DNA from 3 places in the Micromonospora sp. DT4 genome. Region 2 is predicted to be linked to each of the others. Evidence: riboswitches for the same ligand, from Rfam matches in the RefSeq annotation. Region 2 holds a riboswitch; each other region holds the start of a gene.
What was found. Region 2 has a riboswitch for cyclic di-AMP ahead of ACLQ24_RS17335 (C39 family peptidase). Riboswitches for the same ligand answer to the same signal wherever they lie in the genome.

Region 1: linked by a shared signal. The riboswitch ahead of ACLQ24_RS09355 (coiled-coil domain-containing protein) and the one ahead of ACLQ24_RS17335 (C39 family peptidase) in region 2 are both predicted to bind cyclic di-AMP.
Region 3: linked by a shared signal. The riboswitch ahead of ACLQ24_RS16135 (transglycosylase family protein) and the one ahead of ACLQ24_RS17335 (C39 family peptidase) in region 2 are both predicted to bind cyclic di-AMP.

What each region holds. Positions count from the first base shown of each region.
Region 1 covers NZ_JBNCKT010000021.1:42,045-47,490, reverse strand. Annotated here, with positions in the region: gene ACLQ24_RS09380 (hypothetical protein) at 1-155, shown strand, start outside; partial or broken gene ACLQ24_RS09375 (S8 family serine peptidase) at 209-520, opposite strand; gene ACLQ24_RS09370 (S8 family serine peptidase) at 591-1,139, opposite strand; gene ACLQ24_RS09365 (helix-turn-helix transcriptional regulator) at 1,216-1,533, opposite strand; gene ACLQ24_RS09360 (carbonic anhydrase) at 1,693-2,409, shown strand; gene ACLQ24_RS09355 (coiled-coil domain-containing protein) at 2,489-3,508, opposite strand; cyclic di-AMP (ydaO/yuaA leader) riboswitch at 3,513-3,643, opposite strand; gene ACLQ24_RS09350 (hypothetical protein) at 4,396-4,557, shown strand; gene ACLQ24_RS09345 (copper-translocating P-type ATPase) at 4,557-5,446, shown strand, end outside.
Region 2 covers NZ_JBNCKT010000057.1:6,226-11,671, forward strand. Annotated here, with positions in the region: gene ACLQ24_RS17320 (glycosyltransferase family 2 protein) at 1-200, opposite strand, end outside; gene ACLQ24_RS17325 (acyltransferase family protein) at 448-1,686, shown strand; gene ACLQ24_RS17330 (hypothetical protein) at 2,208-2,549, shown strand; cyclic di-AMP (ydaO/yuaA leader) riboswitch at 2,834-2,974, shown strand; gene ACLQ24_RS17335 (C39 family peptidase) at 3,209-4,057, shown strand; gene ACLQ24_RS17340 (alpha/beta fold hydrolase) at 4,194-4,940, shown strand; gene ACLQ24_RS17345 (CDP-glycerol glycerophosphotransferase family protein) at 4,937-5,446, opposite strand, start outside.
Region 3 covers NZ_JBNCKT010000050.1:13,082-18,527, reverse strand. Annotated here, with positions in the region: gene ACLQ24_RS16150 (AfsR/SARP family transcriptional regulator) at 1-2,005, opposite strand, end outside; gene ACLQ24_RS16145 (peptidase inhibitor family I36 protein) at 2,189-2,593, shown strand; gene ACLQ24_RS16140 (peptidoglycan-binding domain-containing protein) at 2,706-3,194, opposite strand; cyclic di-AMP (ydaO/yuaA leader) riboswitch at 3,463-3,633, shown strand; gene ACLQ24_RS16135 (transglycosylase family protein) at 3,633-4,319, shown strand; gene ACLQ24_RS16130 (hypothetical protein) at 4,394-4,750, opposite strand; partial or broken gene ACLQ24_RS16125 (DNA polymerase IV) at 4,856-5,436, opposite strand.

The sequences.
Region 1 (5,446 bases), on a different contig from region 2:
GCAGGCCGCCGACCACGGCTGCCCAGATAGCTGCGGTGCGCTGCCAGCTCAGCGGATCGGCTTCGGGGGCGGGTGCGGCGAGCGCCCCGACTGGCGGGTTGGTGCGGGTGCCCAGCAGGCTCGACACCGCCCGGTACGGGTTGACCACCCCGTAGCCGACCTCGGCGTTGCGCCCCTGCGGCGGATTGTCCGCCGTACGCTCCAGCCGGTCGGCGACCTGCTCCGGGGTCAGATCCGGGTAGGCGGCCCGGACCAGCGCCGCCACCCCTGAGACGTACGCGGCGGCAAAGCTGGTGCCGCCCGCCGGTTCGGCGCGGTAGCCAGATCCCCCCGGTGCCGGACCGATGATGTTCAGGCCCGGCGCGGCGACGTCGACGTAGCTGCCGCTGACCGAGGTGCCCACGTGCCCGCCCTGCTCGTCCACGCCGGCGACGGCGATGACGCCCGGGTAGGCGGCCGGGTACGCCGGCTTGTCCTCCTGTGTCTCCTGCCGGTTGCCGGCGGCGGCGACCAGGACCACCCGCTTGGCGAGGGCGCGTTCGACGGCCCTGGCCAGTTCGGGGCGGGGCAGGGTCACCCGGGCAGGTTGATCACGTCGGCGCCGTTGTCGACCGCCCAGTCGATGGCTGCGGCGATCTGCCCGGGCAGCGCCTCGTCGTTGGTGCCCTTGGCGTCGGCAGGACCCGGATCGGCAGGATGCGGGCGGCCGGGGCGACACCGCTGAACAGCGCTCCGGTGCCGTCCTGGCCGGCGATGATGCCGGCGACCATCGTGCCGTGGCCCGCCAGGTCGCACTGGCCCCGGTTGGCGGGCAGGTTGTTGAAGTCGCGTCCGGGGAGCACCTGGTTCTTCAGGACCGGGTGGATGGCCGAGACCCCGGAGTCGATGACCGCCACCGTCACACCGGCGCCTCGGGAGAGCGGCCACGCCGAGGCGGGGTCTATCCGGCGCAGCGCCCACGGCATCTCCACCCGGCCGTCCTCGCCGGCCGGGCCGCAGACGGGCGCTGCCGCTGTCGCCGGCGCGCAGGGTGCCACCACCAGTGCGGCCCTGAGCAGGGCCGCGAGCGTTCCACTGAGAACCGCTCGGACGGTACGGCGGGCCGGCTCGGTCGCGCTCGGCGGCAGGCATTCGCGCACCCGCTGAGATTACCGCTGCGTCGCGTCGAGCTGCGGCCCGGCGACGCCGGCCGGACGACGGGTGCGGCGGGGATGGTCAGAGGGGGTCATCGGCGGGGGTCTCGGCGAACAGCGCGAGGAGGTCGCCGACCTGCACCTCGGCCTCGGCGGGGTGCCGGAACCGACCGGCGGGGTTCAGGGTGTACTCGTTACGACGCCCCACCCGGGTGCGGTGCAGGTAACCGCCGGCCTCCAGGTCGGCGACGATGGCCTGGGCGGCCCGCTCGGTGACGCCCACCTCCGCCGCCACGTCGCGCAGCCGCGCGGTGGGGTCGCGGGCGATGGCGAGCAGCACATGCCCGTGGTTGGTGAGGAATGTCCAGTTCCGGCCGCTGCCGGCCGCCGTGCTCGCCATCGTGGGGCCGCCCCTCCGGTGAACGTATGAAATCTAAATCACGCATATCTTGACGCGTCTTGCGGTGCGTGTGACCGTTGAGCGCGAGCCAGCGCCCACCGCCGGCCCGGCTGAAAAGCCCGTTGAGCAGGTCAAACGCGTGGAAAGCGAGGTGCGGGGATGAGTCGTTCCAGTACGTCTGGCGGGCAGCCGGGCGCACAGCGGGCCGTCGATCGAGCGTCGGTCACGACCGAGCCGGCCCGAGCGTACGCCGAGCTGACCGCCGGCAACCGTCGCTTCGTCGGTGGGGCGCCGCGCCACCCCAACCAGGACGCCGGGCACCGGGCCGCCGTGGCGGACGGGCAGCACCCCTTCGCGGTGATCGTCGGCTGCTCCGACTCCCGCCTGGCCGCCGAGATCATCTTCGACCGGGGGCTGGGCGATCTCTTCGTCGTCCGTACGGCCGGGCACACCACCGGGCCGGAGGTGCTGGGCAGCGTCGAGTACGCGGTGACCGTGCTCGGCACTCCCCTCGTGGTGGTGCTCGGTCACGACTCGTGCGGCGCCGTGCAGGCCGCCCGCGAGTCCGTCGCCACCGGCATCGCGCCCCCGGGGCACCTCCCGGCGGTGGTCGACGCGGTGCTGCCCAGCCTCCGGCGCGCCACCGCCGAGGGCGTGGACGACATCGACGGCATCGTCGACATCCACATCGCGCAGACCGTCGAAACGCTGCTCGGGCAGTCGCCCGTGCTGGCCGACGAGGTGGCGCGGGGGCGGTGCGCGGTGGTGGGGATGTCGTACCGGCTCGCCGCCGGAGTGGTGCGACCCGTGACCCCCGTACCGGCCGGTGCCGCGACGGGCGACGCCTCGGACGACCCGGCGACCACCGCCGCCTGACGCGGCCAGCCCCTCACCGAACAGGCCCGAGGGCCGCCCCGCCGGACGCGGGACGGCCCTCGGACTGCTGGTCACCGGGTCAGAGCAGCGACATGTGTACGTGGTCGGTGTGGTTCGACGGGCCGCTGTACGACTTCCAGCCAGTCGCCGGCATCCAGATCTGCCGGTTCCAGATCACGTAGTAGATGCCGAGTCGGTCGGCGTTACGGATGAGGAACGCGGCCACGTTGTTGCCGTACATGCGGGTGTCGTCGTTGTGCCACGGGCTGAAGCCGCTCTTCTGCAACGACCAGTCACAGGCGCGGCCCTTCGGGTGCTCGTACGGTCCGCCGTCGCGGTGGCAGCCCACGAACCGGTTGAACCCGGCCCGCTTGACCTCCTTGTACGCGTGCAGGGTGCGCGGCGTGATGCAGCCGGAGGTGGTCGGATCGTCCTCGCTGCACGACTGCGGCTTCCACTCGCCGTCGGCGGTGCGACCGGGGCCGATCCGGGCGACCGGCGAGACGGCGTCGACCAGGCCGCCGGTGAAACCCTGACCGCCGACGAGCGCGAGCGCCTTGTCCGCGTCGCGCTTGTCCTTCGCCATCAGGGCGGTCTGCTTCTGCTGCTCGTGTACCTCCGCGTCGAGGGCCAGCTTGGCCTGCTCGGCGCGGGCCTTCACCGCGTTGACCTCGGCGAGCTTCTTCTCGTTGACCATGTTCATCTCGTCGAGCGCTGCGGCCCGCTGGACGAACGAGTCCGGGGCGTCGGCCTCCAGCAGCATCGCGATCGCGCCGACCCGCCCGGTCCGGTACGACTGGGCGGCGATCTGCCCGACCTGCGGGGCCAGCGCTGCCAGGTCGGCCTTGGCCCGGTCGACCTCGGCTGCCAGTTCGACCTGCCGCTTCTTGGACTTGTCCAGTTTGGACTTGGCCGCCACGTAGTCCCGGTTGGTCTGCTCGATGACGTCGTTGAGCAGCTTGGGCTCGCCGTCATCCTCGTGCCCGGATGGTGTGGGGGTCGTCGGGGCGGCGTGGGCCGGGAGGGGACCGGCGAGCACGGTCAGCGCGGCGAACACGGCCACCACGGGCGTCAACCAGCGGCGTAGGGGTGCCGTCACAATCTTCCCTTCCGTCGACCGCCGACCGGGTTAGCTGACGGGTTCGGGGCGGAAGTGGCCCCTACCGCTGTCGCGGATTCACCCCACATACCTGGGTCCCCGGCTCGCCGGTTGGCGATTGGGCGGTGGCACCGCAGGCGCCGCTGCGCGCCTTCGTCGGTGACCGGCAGCGAGGTTACCCGAGAGTCCACCGCCTGAGCTACGTCCTGATGCCGACTAAAAGCGTCATTTCGCCATGGCGCTGAGTGACCAGTGACGCGGTTCTCAGGGCGGGTGCCCGATCCGGTCACGTTGAGGAGTGTCACCATGCCGTATCCGTGCTCCTGTTCGGCTCTGGCCACCCGGTGGGTGGCGGTGGATGGGGGTGCGCTCCGCTGCGGATCGGGCCCGTCGGGCCGACCGGCTGGCGGGGAACTGAGAGCGGCCAGCGCCTCTGCGCGGTCCGTGCGGGGGCGCGCTGGCGGGACCTCCGCGTCCGACCCGGCCGTCGACCCGGCCGTCGACCCGGCCGTGGTCGCGACGAGGATCCGTCGTACCCGGTGCGGAGCGGGTCGAGCGGAATGGCTGCGGTCGGAACCCAATGCGAGACTCCCAACGATCCGGTGCGGGGTACGTGCCGGCGGGCCGTGCGGTTCAGCTCCGCCGGACGAACGCGGTGACGGGCGCGTCGGATCGCTGCCTGACGATTCGGCGATCACGGAGGGTGATTCGCCGACCCGGTCGGTGCGGTGCGGCGCGGCGCCGCGCCGTGGCGACGCCGGTGCCCGTCTGGGCGTCCGGATCAGGTGGGTCATCGTCGCAAGATGCTAACCAGTGCGCCGGGGCGCCGCAGATCGTGGCGGAGTGTCGGACGCGCGAACCGCTGACGCTGCCCCGACCGGCGCGCGATGGTGGAGTCATGCCCGCGCCGCCGCCCGACCCCGGACCACCCGCCGATCACCGCCAGCACGCCGAGCCGACCGGGCGCGGCCAACACGCTGGGCGCGGCCAACACGCTGGGCGCGGCCAACACGCTGGGCGCGGCCAACACGCTGGGCACGACCCGGTGATGTTCCGTCGCCGGTTCTGGGTCTGTCTGGTGCTCACCGTGCCGGTGGTGCTGACAAGTCATCTGGTGATGGACCGGCTCGGACTCCGGCTGGACGTACCGGGTCGCTCCTGGGTGGGGCCGGTGCTCGGCTCGGTGGTGTTCCTCTGGGGTGGCTGGCCGTTCCTGGTCGGCGCGGTACGCGAGGTGCGCGATCGCGCACCGGGCATGATGCTGCTGGTCGCGATGGCGATCACCGTGGCGTACGCCGCGTCGCTGGCGACCAGCCTGGATGCCTTCGACCTGGACTTCTGGTGGGAGCTGGCGGCGCTGGTCACCATCATGCTGCTGGGTCACTGGCAGGAGATGAAGGCCATCGGGCAGGCCCACGGGGCGCTGGCGGCGCTGGCGGCCCTGTTGCCCGACGAGGCCGAGCGTGTGGCGGCGGACGGGCAGGTCGAGCGCGTGCCGGTCGACGCGCTGCGGGTGGGCGACGTGGCGCTGGTCCGGCCCGGTGGCCGGGTACCGGCCGACGGCCGGATCGTCGACGGCGATGCCGAGTTGGACGAATCGATGATCACGGGCGAGTCGCGTCCGGTCGCCCGGTCGGTGGGCGACCGGGTGGTGGCCGGCACGGTCGCCACCGACTCGGCGATCCGGGTCCGGTTCAAGGCGCTGGGCGACCAGACCGCGCTCGCGGGCATCCAGCGCATGGTCGCGGAGGCGCAACGTTCGGGCGGGCAGGCCCAACTGCTCGCCGACCGGTTCGCCGCCGCGCTGTTCTACGTGGCCACCGGTACCGCCGTGCTCACCCTGGTGGTCTGGATCGCGCTCGGCGAGCCCGACCAGGCGGTGGTGCGTACCGTCACCGTTCTGGTGATCGCCTGCCCGCACGCGCTCGGCCTGGCCAT
Region 2 (5,446 bases):
CGCCCGGCGGCGTAGGACCGCAGCATCGCGCCGCAGCCGTCCGGGGAGGCGTCGTCCACGGCGATCAGCTCGACCGCCTCCGACTCGCCCGCTGGGATGTCCGCCCGAATCGACTCGAGGCACTGGTACAGGTACGCCTCGACGCCGTAGACAGGCACGACGATGCTCAGCAGCGGCGCGTGCGTCGGCTCATTGACCACGTCGCCACCTTTGACGACGTGGATGGCCAGCCCCGGAACCACACGTGGCCGAGGATGGTGGACTCCCTGAACACCCGCGAAGCGGAAGGTTAACAACGGCCGCCCGGTTCACCCGGGAGTGACCCGGTAGGGTGCCTCGGTGCGGTCCTGCCGGGCCGTCGCGGGCGTCGCCGTCGCGTCGTCCGACGCCGCGGGCCGAGGAGGAGACGTACGTGCTGGTGACCCTGCGGAGCGTCGGGACGCCGGCATGACGAGCACCGCCGACGCGCCGGCCGCGCCGCCCGCCCCCGCCCGGTTGCCCTCACTGACCGGGCTGCGGTGGATCGCCGCTCTGCTGGTCTTCGGGTTCCACGCCGGGACGATGCGGATCATCGCCGAGCCGGACTACAAGGCCGTCGTCGACGCCCTCTTCACCCTCGGCCTGTCGGGTGTGCAGTTCTTCTTCATCCTCAGCGGCTTCGTGCTGGTCTGGTCGGCCCGCCCGGGCGACTCGCGGCTGACCTTCTGGCGTCGCCGCGTCGCGAAGATCTACCCGAACCACCTGGTGCTGTGGGCCGTCGCGCTGCTGGCCGCCTGGTGGTTCGCCGATCCCGTCCTGCCGGCCGTCGCCGTGGAGAACCTGCTGCTGTTGCAGGCCTGGGACCCCCGGCTGGGCTGGTTCTACAGCGTCAACACGGTGAGCTGGTCGCTGTCCTGCGAGTTCTTCTTCTATCTCTGTCTTCCGCTGGCGCTGCCCCTGCTGCGCCGGGCGCGACCCGCGGTGCTCTGGACGCTTGTCGTCGCGCTGCCGCTGCTGATCCTCGCGCTCTGGCCGGCGCAGCACCTGGTGCCCGAGGCGAGCCGCTGGTGGTTCACCCAGATCTTCCCGCCGGTGCGGTCCCTGGAGTTCTGGCTGGGCGCGGTGGCTGCCGAGCTGATGCTCCGGGGTCTGTGGCGCGGACCGGGACTGACGGCCGCCACCGCGATCTTCGTGGGCACCTGGGTGGCTGCCGGGCAGTGGATCCGCGCCGAGTTGTGGACGACCCTGCTCGCCGTCGCGTACCTGTTGGTGATCGCCGCCGCCGCCGACGCCGACGTGCGGGACCAGCCCTCACCGTGGCGCTCGCGCCCGCTGGTCTGGCTCGGCGAGGTCTCCTTCGCCTTCTACCTGGTGCACGTGCTGGTGATGACCAGCGTGCTGCGGCTCAGCGGTGACTGGGGGACCGGTTTCGAGGGCTGGCAGGGCCCTGCGGTGGTGCTCGGGTTCCTGCTCGTGAACCTAATGCTCGCCGGGTTGTTGCACCGCTACGTCGAGACGCCGATGATGCGCCGGCTCGCGCCGCGTCGCCCGGCCCGAGCGCCGCTCGTCCCCCATCAGCGCGCCTCCGAGGTCAAGGCTGGTGATGCCGGGGACGGTACGGCCGGCGGTGCCGAGATCGGCGGCCGTGCGGCGGGCGGCGGCGCAGTCAATGGTGCCGCGCAAGATCCCGCTCGATCCTGGTTGTAGTGGTGTCGTCTGTCGACCGAGGCCACTACATCAACGATTGAGCACCTGTCCCCTGTGGTGGGTGGCGCGCTGGGCGGCCCGGGTGCTGACCAGCCTCGCCGTGCTCTCTCTCGCCCTCGGCGCGGTCCGTCGACGCGCAGCCCGCGCTGCACGGTGCTCCGGGCGTCCTGCGTGGCCCGCCGACGGCCGTGACCCCGGCACCCATGGGCTCGGAGCGGTTGCTCGGAGCCGCCGGCTCGACCAGCCGGGCTCCCCGAGCGCCGCCGGCCTAACGGGTCACACACCGGGCACACGCCATCCGGCGAGCGCCGAGTGCCGAGCCACACCGGCCACCGGGTCCACCTCGGGCAGCGCCGCCGGGCCGAGCGCCCGCCACCGCACCTGACGACACACCGCCCGCACCCTCGCCGTGCGGCATCCCATCGCTTACGTGCTCATGCCGGGGCGTTGCCGACTCCGCGCACCCCCCGCGCACCCCCGGCGAGTACGCGGCCCGGGAGCGCTATCTGCACCGTGCCGCGATGGCTGCCCACTGGCGCGGGGAGCTGACCATGGCTCAGCTCGGTGACGTGTTCGGGCACCGGCGCGGCTGGGACCCCCGTCGGCACCCGGTCGAGCAGGAGGTGCTGCTCATCCGGGCGGTCCGTCACGCGAGGCTGGCCGACCACCGGGCGGCCGTGGAGCGGGAGCGGTCGGCCTGGCGGGACACGGAGCTGGCGGCCGAGTCGGCGCGCACCCTCGCCGAGGAGGCGTACGCGGCGGCGGTGCGGTTGCGGCCGAGCCCGGCGCTCTCACGGCGCACGGCCACGCGGGCGTCGCGTACGGCCGTCGTGGCACGCTGGCGTCCGGCCCGGGCCGGTTGAGCCCGATCCGTTATGTGAGGCGGGTCACCGGCAATCAAAATCGGGCGACCGGCATCATCGGGGGCCATTGTTCCCGCGATTGCGGCGGCGTTGTCGCGGCCTGTCCGGTTGTCGCCCACAGGTGCCGCCGGAACCGGTTGTCCCATCGAGTCACGTCATCGGTAAAACGCGCAGAAATTGCCGGGCCAATCGATGTTTACGCAGGTGGGAGCGGCTTGGCAGAGTGCGCATCGGCCAGTACTGTCGTCCCGTCCGGTGCGGTAACCGATCGCAGGAGGCGACGCCGTGCCGACCCGCTCAATCGTGATCAACGAACCGGGGACCCACAGTAAGTCCGGGGTGAATCCGCGAGCCACGGCCCGCGGTAGGGCGATCTTCCCGCCCGAATCCGTCAGCTAACCCGGTAGGCGGTGACGGAAGGAGTTTCATCCTCGTGCAGCACTCCTCGACCCCTTCGTTGTTTCCCCGCCTCCACGGCGTCGCGGTGTCCCCGCTCATCCGCCTCGTGACGGTGAGCTGACCCCCCGGGTCACCGCCTTTCCCGCCCGGCCGTGCCGGGCGTTCCCCTGAGCGGTCCACCATCCGCGGGCCACGGCCCCGCGCGCTGGCGCCTGCCCGGATACCGGTCGAGCCCGGTGTGCCGCTCACCCCCCCGAACCGTGGAGGACCTCGTGAAGCACACCCTGAAGCGTCAGCTCCGTCGTCTCGCGATCGAGCGCCCGTACCAGATCGTCGCCGCCTCCGCCGCGGCCCTCGCGATCGCCACCACCACCGGCGCCCTGGTCGCCGGCGCCGCCGACGCCCCCGCCGGCCAGCGCACCCCGACCGCGGTCGCCGAGATGCGCAGTGAGACCGTCGCCTCCCGTGGCGAGGTCCGGTCCGCGGCCCCGTCGGCGAGCGCCGCGCCGAGCTCCGCCGCCCCGGCCACCAGTGCCGCGTCGCCCGCCGCGAAGGCCACGAGCAACCCGGACCTCACCCGTAAGCCGACGCCGCCGAAGCCGCCCGCGACCAAGGTGCTCGACTACGACTACGAGGCGCAGAACACGTACTACAACTGCGGCCCGGCGGCCACCCGCAACGCCCTGAGCGCCAGCGGCATCGACCGTACGCAGGAGGAGCTGGGCGCCGAGCTGGGCACCACCGAGATGGGCACCAACTCGGCCGAGGACACCACCCGGGTGCTCAACGCCGAGGTGAAGGGCTCCCCGTACCGCACCCGCATGTTCGAGGGCGCGCCCAGCCCAGCCCAGATCGACCGCCTTGCGGCCGACGTCGTCAAGGCCATCACCGACGGCCGGGGCGTGGTGGCCAACGTCGTCGGCGATGCCACCGACAGCGACGGCGGCTGGCACTCCTACGGCGGTGGGCACTACATCGCCGTCGTGGGCTACAAGGACAACGGCCGGACCGTGCGGATCGCCGACTCGGCGAACCCGGCCGACCCGGCGTACTGGATCACCACGATCGACCTGGCCAACTGGATCGCCAGCCGGGGCTACTCCGCCTGATCCAGGCGTGACACCCCACGACGCCGCGGGTGCCGCGTCCCCACGAGGGACCGGCGCCCGCGGCGTCTGCGTTGCCGGGCCGGACCGCCGCTGGACGGCTCTCGTACCGGGCGGCGAACCGTGGGAGACTGCGGCCGTGGCGGAAGAACCGGGTGGTCAAGTCGGCCGTGAGCCGATCCTGTTGCTGCTGCACGGCATGGGGGCGACGGGTGACGTGTGGCTGCCCTGGGCGCCACTACTGAAACAGCACTGGCCCGGGCGGTGGTTGGCGCCCGACCTCGCCGGCCATGGCTGGTCGGCGCCGCTGTCGTCGTACTCCTTCGAGGGTTTCGCCCAGCGGGTCGCGCAGGGCCTGACCTCCGACGACCGCATCGTCGTGCTCGGACACTCGCTCGGTGGTGTGGTCGGCCTGGCGCTGGCGGCCCGCGCCGCCGGGCTGCCGGTGGACGCGGTGGTGGGGTTGGGCATCAGAGCGGTCTGGACTCCCACCGAGCTGACCCGTGCGGCGGAGTTGGCGGCCCGTCCGGTGGGCTGGTACGCCACCCGCACCGAAGCCGCCCGCCGCTACCTGCGGGTTGCCGGTCTCGCCGGCCTCGTCGCACCGGACCACCCGATGGTGGACGCCGGCCTGCGTCAGGTCGACGGCCGCTGGCGGCTCGCGATGGACATGACCGCGTTCGCCGTCGGCGAGCCCGACCTGGCCGCACTGTTGGCCGCCACCGACGTGCCGGTGGTGCTGGCGCGCGGGGAGCACGATCCGATGGTCACCGACGCGCAGCTCAAGGAGTACGGCGTGCCGGTCGTCACGCTGCCCGGCCTCGGGCACAACGCCCACCTGGAAGATCCGGCGGCCGTGCTGGAGCTGCTGGAGCCGTACCGCTAAGCGGGTGCGGGCGTGGGCAGCTCCCGCGCCGACGTCAGCTCGCGGCGGGCGGCGGCCAGGAACCCCTCGGCGTACGACTCGGCGGGGAAGTCACCCAGGTAGCGGCGGCGGGTGGCCCAGCGCGCGTCGGCCAGTGGGTCGGTGTCCAGCAGGGCCGTGAGCACGCCGTCCACGTTGGACATGTCGCGGCGTAGCACGTAGCCGGACCCGGCCAGTGGAAAGCGCTCGGCGAACCGGTCACCCTCGTCGCCCATGTCGGTGACCGCGTACGGCTTGCCCGAGTAGAGGTAGTCCGAGATCACCCCGGAGACGTCGGAGACCAGGGCGTCCGAGCGGTTGACGCACTCGGTCAGGCTCAGCTCCCGGGCCGCCGCGCCGAACACGTGCTGACGGCCGGTGCGGGCGCGGTCGGCGGCCAGCAGTTCGGTGAGCCGGCCCAGGTGGCGGGCCGATGCGGGGTTCTGCGTGGTGTACGGGTGTGCCCGCAGGATCACCGTCGCGCCGCG
Region 3 (5,446 bases), on a different contig from region 2:
CGTCGCGCTCGCGCGTGAACCACGCCACGGCCTCGTCATGGTCGCCGAACTTCTCCGGCCGCACGCCGGCGACGGCCGGGGCGAGAGTGATCGGATCCCAGTGCGGATGCAGCAGCACGGCCGCGGCGTGCGCGCTGTGCAGGTAGTGGTCGAAGAGCCGGCCGCGCGCCTCGGCCCGGTCGCCGGCCGGATCGTGCTCGGCGGACAGCTCGGCCGCGAACGCCCGCAACAGGTCATGCATCGCGTACCGGTCCGGGGCACGCTCCAGCATCAGATGCGCGTCCGCCAGCTCGGCGAACGCCGCCTGGACGGCCCGCCGGTCGGCGCCGACGAGACTGACCCCGGCCGCCGTGCTCACCGTCACGTCCGTGCTGCCCCCGACCAGCCGGAACAGCCGCGCGGTCGGCGTCGACAGCAGTCGGTAGGACCAGGACAGCGCCGCCCGCACGCTGCTGTCGTGGTCGCCCGTGTCCAGCCCATCCAGCCGGCCGTCGGCCCGGAGCTGCGCGCCCAACTCGGTCAGCGGAAGTTGGGGCCGGACCACCGCCCGGGCCGCCACCACGACCAGGGCCAGCGGTAGCCGGTCACAGATCCGGACCAGCTCGTCGACGGCGGCCCGCTCGGCCTTCGCCCGCGCCCCGATCCGCGCGTACAGCAGGTCCTGGGCGTCCTCGGCGGTGAGCAGATCCAGTACGACCGCCTCGGCGCCCTCGGTGGCCACCAGACCGGTGAGTCGATCCCGGCTGGTCACCAGCACCAGGCAGCTGGCCGTGCCCGGCAGCAGCGGTCGGACCTGCGCGGCGTCCCGGGCATTGTCGAGCAGCACCAGCATCTGTCGACCGGCGAGCAGGCTGCGGTACAGCGCTGTCTGCGCCTGCTCGTCCGCCGGGACCTCCCGCGGCGGCACTCCGAGCGCGGCCAGGAAGCCCCTGACCACCTGCTCGGCGCTTCGGACGACGCCGCTGTGGCTGTAGCCGCCCAGGTTGGCGTAGAGCTGCCCGTCCGGGAAATGGCCGGCGACCCGGTGGGCCCAGTGTACGGCGAGGGCCGTCTTGCCGACCCCGCCCGCTCCGGAGAGCACGGCCAGTGGGACCGCCCCGGGGCGTGCCTCGGCGGACGCCCGCAGCGCGTCCAGACGGGCCAGCTCCGGACCCCGCCCGGCGAAGCCCCGGACATCCGACGGCAACTGCGCGGGGATCGGGTGGTCCGGCCGCGTCCGGGCGACGAGGCCCGCGCCGGGCGGGGCGGGAGATACCTCCGGGGTCGGCACGGTGACCTCGCCGCGCAGGATGGCCTGGTGCAGCTGGCGAAGCTCGACGCCCGGATCCACGCCGAGCGCGTCGGCGAGCCGGTCCCGCAGCCGGGCGTAGTACGTCAGCGCCTGCGCGCCCCGACCGGCCGCGGCCAGCGCGTGCAGCAGCACGGCGGCGACCGGTTCGTCGAGCGGATGATCGTCGGCGAGCCGGGTCAGCGGATCGATCACCGCATCCGGCTCGCCCCGGCGCAACAGCCCACGCGCCCACTGCACGACGGTGTCGGTGTGCCGGCGGTGCCAGTCCTGCCGGACCCGGGCCGCCCACTCGCCGGGCAGCCCGGCCAGCGGCTCGCCACGCCACAACTCCAGCGCTCTGCGCAGCAACTCCACCCGCTCGGGGTCCCCGTCGGGCAGCCCGTCGGCCCGGTGCCGCAGCGCGTCGAAGTGCGGGCCGTCCACCGTCTCCGGTGGCAGGTCCAGCAGGTATCCGCCCGACCGTCGTACCAGCGCGTCCGGTGCGCCCGCGTCGGCCAGCACACGGCGGAGCCGGGCGAGGTAGACGTGCAGGTTGTGGCGAACCCTGGGCGGCGAGGCGTCGCCCCAGACCCGGTCCACCAGAGACTCCAGGTGCACCGGTCGGCCCACGTCGACCGCCAGCGCGGCCAGAACAGCGCGCTGGCGCGCCGCTCCGGCATCGACCGGATGACCATCCGCCCAGACCTCGACCGGCCCGAGGACCCGAATCTCCATGAACCGCCGCTCGCTGTGCCGCCGGTCGGCCCCAACGGCACCGGGACAGCTGGATTGAGGTTCCGGCAGGAATTCGTCGACCTTCCGCGCAGATCATCGTTGGCAGAAGGACATCGATCAACGCGATGTCGGCAACTTGACTCACGGCCTGTCCCGGTCGTGACGACACCGGAGGTCACCATCGTGCGAAGTGCTCTGCGAAGGTTCGCGTCCGCCCTGCTCGGCACGGTCGCCCTGGGCGCCGCGATCGGCGTCGCCCCGAGCCCGGCCCAGGCCGCCAACTATGCCTGCCCGTCGGGTCTGCTCTGCCTGTACGCCGGGATCAACTTCAGCGGCGACATCTTCCTGCTCGACGGGCCGTACAACGGATGCAACGACGTCCCGCTGCCCTCGTACTTCCGCAACCGGACACAATCGATCATCAACAACCGGCCGTCCGGCACCGTCTCCACCTTCTGGGACAACGCCAACGCCACGGGTCTGCTCGGCTACCAGCACGCCTACGGCTACCGGGCGAACCTGGCGTACGACTCGGCCGCGATCGGGGGTAGCTGGAACCAGCGGATCGAGGCGGTCCGGGTCTGCTGATCCGGCGGCGGCGCCGGGCATGGGCTACTCGGCGTCGCCGCACCTCAGGGAGGGACCACAGCAGCGCCGGCCGGACTCCGACGGGGGATTCCGACCGGCGCTGTGGTGGGGTTCAGCCCGGGTAGTAGCAGACGTTGGGAATGACCGGGCCGCCGTCGACCCCGAAGATCGCGAAGCCCATGTACGCGCGGGTCTGTGGGCCGTACTCGCCGTCCTCGGCGATGTCCGCGTACACGATGTCCTCATTGATCCTGTGCTGGGCGTACCGGACGGCCTCGCGGGTCTTCGAGCCGTAGTTGCCGTCGAGGGTGAGCGATCGCGAGTAGCAGTTGTTCAGCGCCTCCTGCAGCACCAACACTGCCGAGCCCGAGTGGCCGTAGGTGAGGTAGCAGTGCTTGTTTCCGGTCTGCCAGCCGACGGTGGGGACGTGCATGTCCGCCCCGCCCGGGTAGCCGCCGACCCGGTAGAAGGTCAGGCTGGTGCACGGGCTGGACGCCTGCGCGGCGGTCGGCGTGGCCAGGGTCAGGCCGGCGCCGGCCAGTACGGCCACGAGGGTGGCCGCAGCGCGGCGACGGCCGTTGCGACTCTGGTGGATGGGCATGATCTCCTCCTGGGGATTGTCTCCGGGATCGACCCGGTGCGCTTCAGAGCATCGCGACCGTCCATCTACGGTTTCCTGTCTGAACGTCAATTCACCGGTGACAGCCGGTCCTGATCCGAAGCGGTCCACGGTGGTCGGTGCACAGGTGCACGTGGTCCGCAACCGCTGGGAAAGGCGCCCCGCGTGGGCCGGTGAACAACTTCACAAGCGGTGGGCGATGTTCACCGACCGTGCCTACCGTCGGTCGGGTCCACCACCGTGGACGCCGCGACCGGCAACGCCAAATCCTGCCCCCGGTCGTCGGGAAAAGAACCCGGGCAGGAGCGGGGGACCCAACGTTCCTCGGTGCATGTCACCTCGGGGTGAAGCCGCCAGCGCGCGGCCGGGCTCCTCGGCCCGAACCCGACAGCTCACCTCGCCGGCGTGGAGGAATGAACAATGACATCTGCGTACACCCCCCGTCACCGACGGGTCACCACCCGCCGCGTCGCCGTCGGCACCCTGGCCGTCGGCGCGGTCACCGGCGCCGTCGTCCTCTTCGGCCCGGCGGCCCCGGCTCAGGCCGGCGTCAACTGGGACGCGGTCGCCCAGTGCGAGTCGGGCGGCAACTGGAAGATCAACACCGGGAACGGCTACTACGGCGGGTTGCAGTTCTCGCAGGGCACCTGGGCCGGCTACGGCGGCACGAAGTACGCCGCCCGCGCCGACCTGGCCAGCCGCGGGGAGCAGATCGCGATCGCGGAGAAGGTGCTCGACGGGCAGGGCATCGGCGCGTGGCCGACCTGCGGCCGCAAGGGCGGCTCGTCGGGCGGCTCGGCCACGAAGTCCACCCCGAAGTCCTCGACGAAGTCGACCACCAAGTCGTCGAAGGCGACCAAGTCGTCGACGTCCACCGGCGGCAAGGAGCGGTCGTCCCGGGGCGACCAGCCGGCGACCCGTGGTCACGAGCGGACCACCCCGGCGGCCAGCGGAGACACGTACGTGGTCAAGCCGGGGGACACCCTGTCGGAGATTGCCGAGCGTCACCGCCAGGCCGGCGGCTGGCAGGCCCTGTACGAGCGTAACCGGCAGCTGATCGGCGTCGACCCGGGCCTGATCCTCCCGGGCCAGCGGCTCGCTCTCTGACGCACGACAGACGAACGCTCGGCCGAGTCACCGGCCGAGCGTTCGTTCGTCTGGCTTTCTCCGCGCGGGACACGTCACGCCGCCGAGGCGGCCGTCCCCGCCTCGCGGCGCGCCGCCGCGTCGCCGTTCCAGCCCCAGCGCGGTGCCGGTGCGGCCGCCTCGGCCGGCCAGCCGGTGCCGGCCGCGCCACCGTCGATGGTCATCTCGACCGGGTCGGCGGTGCTGCGGGCCATCCGCAGCGACTGCTCGGCGCCCGTGCGGGCCGAGCACGGCCAGGCCTGGCCGGCGCACTGGAGATTGCCGCAGTGCCCCTCGTCGTCGGGCTCGTGGGCAGCGAGCACGTCGACCGCGAGCTGCCAGAGCAGCGGGTTGGTCACGTCGTGCGGGCGTTCGGCGCGGCGGCTCGGTCGGTTGCTGGTGTCGTCGGACATGTGCCCCCCTCGTCAGGCTGTACCCCACAAGGGTCACCCATGGGCGGCCGACTAAACCGTCGACCTGCTGTGATGTGTCTCCGGTCGCAGCAGCCGGGGCGTTTCTAGTCCGGCAATAGCGGCATCTCGACCCCGGGATCGCGGCCGAGCAGCACCGCCCGGGTGAGCGCCGCCGAGCCGACGGCGGTTCACCTGCACGGCCCGGGGGTCGCGGTCGTGGGCGAGGGCGTGCAGGTGCCGGCCGGCACCCGGCCCGAGCAGCGACACCAGCGCGGCCTCGCCGAGCCGGGCCACGTCCGCGACGGTACGGATCCGGCGTTCCCGCAGCTTGGCCGCGGTAACCGGCCCGACGCCCCAGAGCCGGTCCACCGGCAGTGGATGCAGGAACGCCATCTCGGAGTCGGGGGCGGGGTGGTCTGCCGGAAGATCTCGAAGACCGCCCGGTTGGCCTGCGTGTACGCCGACATCCGGGGCGGCACCACGATCGCGTCCGGGCACAGCCGGTGGGCCTGCTGACCGCCCATCGCGCTGCGGACGCCCCGCGCCTTCGCCTCGTAGCTGGCCGTGAGCACCACGCCGCCACCGCCGATCACCGGCCGCCCCCGCAGGCGCGGGTCGTCGCGCTGCTCGACCGACGCGTAGAAGGCGTCCAGGTCGGCATGCAGGATGTGGGCGTCGCGCGACACGTACACATGT